DNA from 2 places in the Edwardsiella piscicida genome. Region 1 is predicted to be linked to the other one. Evidence: predicted binding sites of a transcription regulator. Region 1 holds the regulator's gene; the other holds the start of a gene.

Region 1 (2,207 bases):
ATGTAATCCGCCAGCTCCAGGTACAGCTGGTTCAGGGTTTCGCGGATCGGCTGCCCTTTCCACAGGACAAACCAAAACCAGGTGAAGGCGCCGTACCAAATCGTACCGACCAAATACAGCAGCGGCCCCTGCCAGATAGGCACCATCCCCACCATGCTAAGGGTAAAGATGGCGGCGACCAGCGTTGCCGGCAGTAAACGGGCGTGCAGCGGACTGATCTCGCCGTTGACGCCAAACAGCAGCGCCAAAAGCAGCATAGCCAGCGGCAGCGGCACCGACCAAAGCAGGGCCATCTGCAGTAACAGGCTGCCGAGCGCAAACAGGGTGCCGCCCACCGCGAGGCGTTTAAAGAAGCGTTTATGGGGGGTATCAAGACCGGCGATATTGCAGCAGACCGGTACCAGAGAAAACAGCAGCCCCTGCTGCAGCTGGCCTACCATAAGCCCGAACAACACCGGCAGACACAAAACCAGCGTCTGGCGCAGTGCATAGTTCACTTCCGGGTGGTAGATAAACCGCCGCCACATGAGCACCATCCTGGGGATGGGTTGAAGATTCCGCGCCGCCCGTGCGGCGCGGGCGCAAAATCAACGCGTCCCGTAGACGACGATGGTTTTACCGTGTGCCGAGATCAGGTTCTGATCCTCCAGCATCTTCAGAATACGTCCTACCGTTTCACGAGAGCAGCCCACGATCTGGCCGATCTCCTGACGGGTGATCTTAATCTGCATGCCGTCCGGGTGCGTCATCGCATCCGGCTGCTTGGCCAGATTCAACAGCGTCTGGGCAATACGGCCCGTCACATCCAGGAAGGCCAGGTTACCGACTTTCTCTGACGTGACCTGCAGACGACGCGCCATCTGGGCAGACAGACGCATCAGAATATCCGGGTTAACCTGGATCAGCTGGCGGAATTTCTTGTAGGAAATTTCAGCCACCTCACAGGCGGTCTTCGCCCGCACCCAGGCGCTGCGCTCCTGCCCTTCCTCAAACAGCCCCAGCTCGCCAATGAAGTCGCCCTGGTTCAGGTAGGAGAGGATCATCTCCTTACCCTCTTCATCCTTAATCAGTACCGCTACAGATCCCTTTACGATGTAATAAAGCGTCTCCGCTTTTTCACCCTGGTGAATCAAGGTACTTTTGGACGGATATTTGTGAATATGGCAATGGGACAGGAACCATTCGAGAGTTGGATCTGTTTGCGGTTTGCCGAGAACCATTCGCTATTATCCTCTATTGTTATCGCATCCCCGGTGCGCCAAACGCACCCCCCGCCGGACGGGGCCGGGAAACTGCCTAGTAACCTGCTATAGCACTGCACTTGTCGAATATAGTTTCCATAGCCTAAGGGAGATGATCCCCGGCGATCTTGATCTATACCCGCTTCATTCCATTAAAGGTGCATGTCGGCTTAGTTTGTAGCATAGCTTGGCCTTACTGTCTCGCACTGTCTCGCTTCAGCATGGAATAGCTCACTGTTCGCCGCCGTTTTTTCTCCGCCTGCGACGTTTTTGCTTTTTATTTGCACAGCGCGGCGCCGGGCGCCGCGCGGGAAAATACGCCAACGTGCGCTAATCCGCGCCCTTAAACTGGCTGCGCGGCATAATATTGACGCTTTCATGCAGCTCGGACCATACCACGACCGCCTCACCGCACTGCAGCTGACGCCGCACATCCTCCACCTTCTGCGTCAGGCTCCTCTCCTGCTCGCCATAGTCAGTCCCCTCTCGCAGGACAAAAGCCTCGATCAGGCTATCCAGCGTCTCTGGGGCAATCTGTTGCCAAGGAATGATCACGCGTTTTACTCCAAATAGGGGGCTAACCAGGCAGGAATGCGCTGCTCCAGCCACGGGAAGGGATGTCGCAGCGTACCGCCGATAAAGCCGACGTGGCCGCCAAACGCCGTCAGCTGGTATTCGATATTGGACGGCAGCGATCCCAACGGCGGGATCACCGCCGACGTCATAAAGGGATCGTCGCGTGCCTGAATGATCAGCAGCGGCTGGCGGATCGTCGACAGCCGCGGCAGGGCGCTACAGCGCCGATAGTAGTCATCCGCATCGCGAAACCCGTGCAGGCGAGCGGTGATCTGATCGTCAAACTCGCGTAGCCTACGCATACGCCGCAGCTGGAGCGGATCGAGATCCAGCATCTCCGGATAACGGCGCAGCTTACGTCGGGCGCTCTGCTTAAGCTCATGTAACAGG
Region 2 (2,207 bases), 250 kb from region 1:
ATTTCACCGCTGCGCAGCGTAAAAGAGACATCCCTGACGCCAGGGCCTGATAGGTGACTGACCTGCAGGCGCAGATCGCCGGGCGCCTTATCGAGGCGCGGATACTGCTCCTCCAGCTTGCGCCCAACCATCATTTCAATCAGCGAATCTTCGCAGAGCCCACTGACGGGCCGCTCTGCGATAAACTGCCCGTCGCGGAAGACGGTCACGTCATCGCAGATTTCAAAGATTTCCTTCAGACGGTGCGAGATATAAACAATGCCGCGTCCCTGCGCCTTCAGCTCACGGATGACGCTGAACAGGGACTCCGTCTCGGTATCCGTCAGCGCATCGGTCGGCTCATCCATGATGATGACCCGCGACTCGAAGCTCAGCACCTTGGCTATCTCTACCATCTGCTGTTCGCCGATGGACAGATCGCCGACCAGGCGGCGGCTGCCGTAATCCAGATTCAAACGCGCCAGCAGCCTGTCCGCCTCGGCATACATTTTTTTCCAGTCAATGCGCCCCAGACGATGGGTAAACTCACGGCCCAAAAAGATATTTTCAGCGATAGTCAGCTGCGGGATCAGGTTCAGCTCCTGATGAATAATACCAATGCCGGCCTCCTGCGAAGACTTGGGACCGTTAAACGCCGTCTCTTTACCCAGGTAATGCAGCGAACCGGCATCTTTCTGATAGATCCCGGTCAGCACTTTCATCATGGTAGATTTGCCAGCGCCGTTCTCCCCGACCAGCGCCATCACCCGTCCGGGATAGACATTCAACGAGGCGCCGGACAGCGCCTTCACGCCGGGAAACGATTTATCGATTGCGGTTAAAGCCAGTAACGGTTGCATAATGGCCTCAAAAGGTCACGCCGGCATACAGCAGTACATTGGCATAGGGTGAACACTCTCCGCTGCGGACGATGGCCTTACTCTCACCGCTCAGCGCCTTAAACTGATAGTGGGAAACATAGTCGATATGAATCGCGTTGCCCTGCGTCTGCGCCACCTGCTGCAGCCACGCCACCAGCTGCCGGTGAATATCAGGATTAGCCTCAACCATCTCCTGCGCCAAAACGGCACGCTCAACCTGCATTTCCGCCGTGATCGTCTCAATAACCTGCATAAAACGCGGGATGCCATGGGTCAGCGCCAGATCGATGCGCTGGATACCGTCAGGAACCGGCAGCCCGGCATCACCAACCGTCACGCTGTCCGTATGGCCGAGACGGGAGATCAGGGCTGAAAGTTCAGAATTTAATACCGTGCCTTTTTTCATTGCTCGCTCCACCAGCGAAACGTTTCGCTATCCGCTAAGTGTAGAGGTATGGCTTGGCTGAACAAAGCAAAAAATAAAAAAATGTGATCGTAATCGAAACGTTTCGCAGTAAAAACGATTCAGCTAAACAGTAATTTCAACGAGAAAGGGCGCCGTTAGGCGCCCTTTTACACGTTATCCCGTTTAACGGGTCAGATTTCAACCTGGGTTCCCAGCTCGATAACCCGATTAGGTGGGATCTCAAACTGATCGGCCGCCTGCAGCGCATTGCGGCTCAGCGCCATAAACAGCCGGCCTCGCGCCTTGAGATACCAAGGCCGGTGTCCCAGCAGCAGCGACTCATGGGACATGAAGAACGACGTCTCCATAATCCGGCAGGAGAGTCCCTCGAGACCGCAGCGGTGGAAAATCTCCTCAACGTTCGGCGTTTCCTTAAAGCCATAGCTGGCCACCACCCGCCAAAACGTCGGCGACAGCTGTTCGAGAGTGACGCGACGCACGTTATGAACATAGGGCACATCTTCGGTACGCAGGGTCAGCAAGATCACCCTCTCATGGAGCACCTTGTTATGTTTCAGGTTATGCAGCAGCGCCAGGGGAATGACGTTCACCGCCCGCGACATATATACCGCGGTTCCCTGCACCCTGACCGGAGGCGACTTCTCCAGCGAGGCGATCATGGCCTCCAGAGAGTTTCCGTGCTCATGCAGGCGACGCAGCAGACGAAAGCGCTCGCTTTTCCAGGTTGTCATGACGATAAACATCATCAGCCCCAGCGTCAGCGGGAGCCAGCCGCCGGAGAGTATCTTCATGGCGTTGGCACTAAACAGCGGTATATCGATACACAGTAGGCATACCAACAGGATCCCGACCAAGAAACGGTTCCAATGCCAGTTTTTAAAGGCGACGGTGCAGGAGAGAATACTGGTCAGCACCATCGT

The links. Region 1 encodes CRP, which controls carbon source genes, mostly activating them, when cyclic AMP is high. Its sites were predicted from a motif close to ATGTGANNNNNNTCACAT; they were not measured.
Region 2: rbsD (D-ribose pyranase) is a predicted target of CRP. The motif match lies at 1,348-1,365, and genes of this name have one in related genera.

Annotation. Positions count from the first base shown of each region.
Region 1 is NZ_CP090968.1:3,470,462-3,472,668, forward strand. Features, by position in the region: gene L1P05_RS15855 (YccS/YhfK family putative transporter) at 1-527, opposite strand, end outside; gene crp (cAMP-activated global transcriptional regulator CRP) at 588-1,220, opposite strand; gene L1P05_RS15865 (YheU family protein) at 1,572-1,796, opposite strand; gene L1P05_RS15870 (hydrolase) at 1,802-2,207, opposite strand, start outside.
Region 2 is NZ_CP090968.1:3,720,622-3,722,828, forward strand. Features, by position in the region: gene rbsA (ribose ABC transporter ATP-binding protein RbsA) at 1-839, opposite strand, end outside; gene rbsD (D-ribose pyranase) at 847-1,266, opposite strand; gene kup (low affinity potassium transporter Kup) at 1,458-2,207, opposite strand, start outside.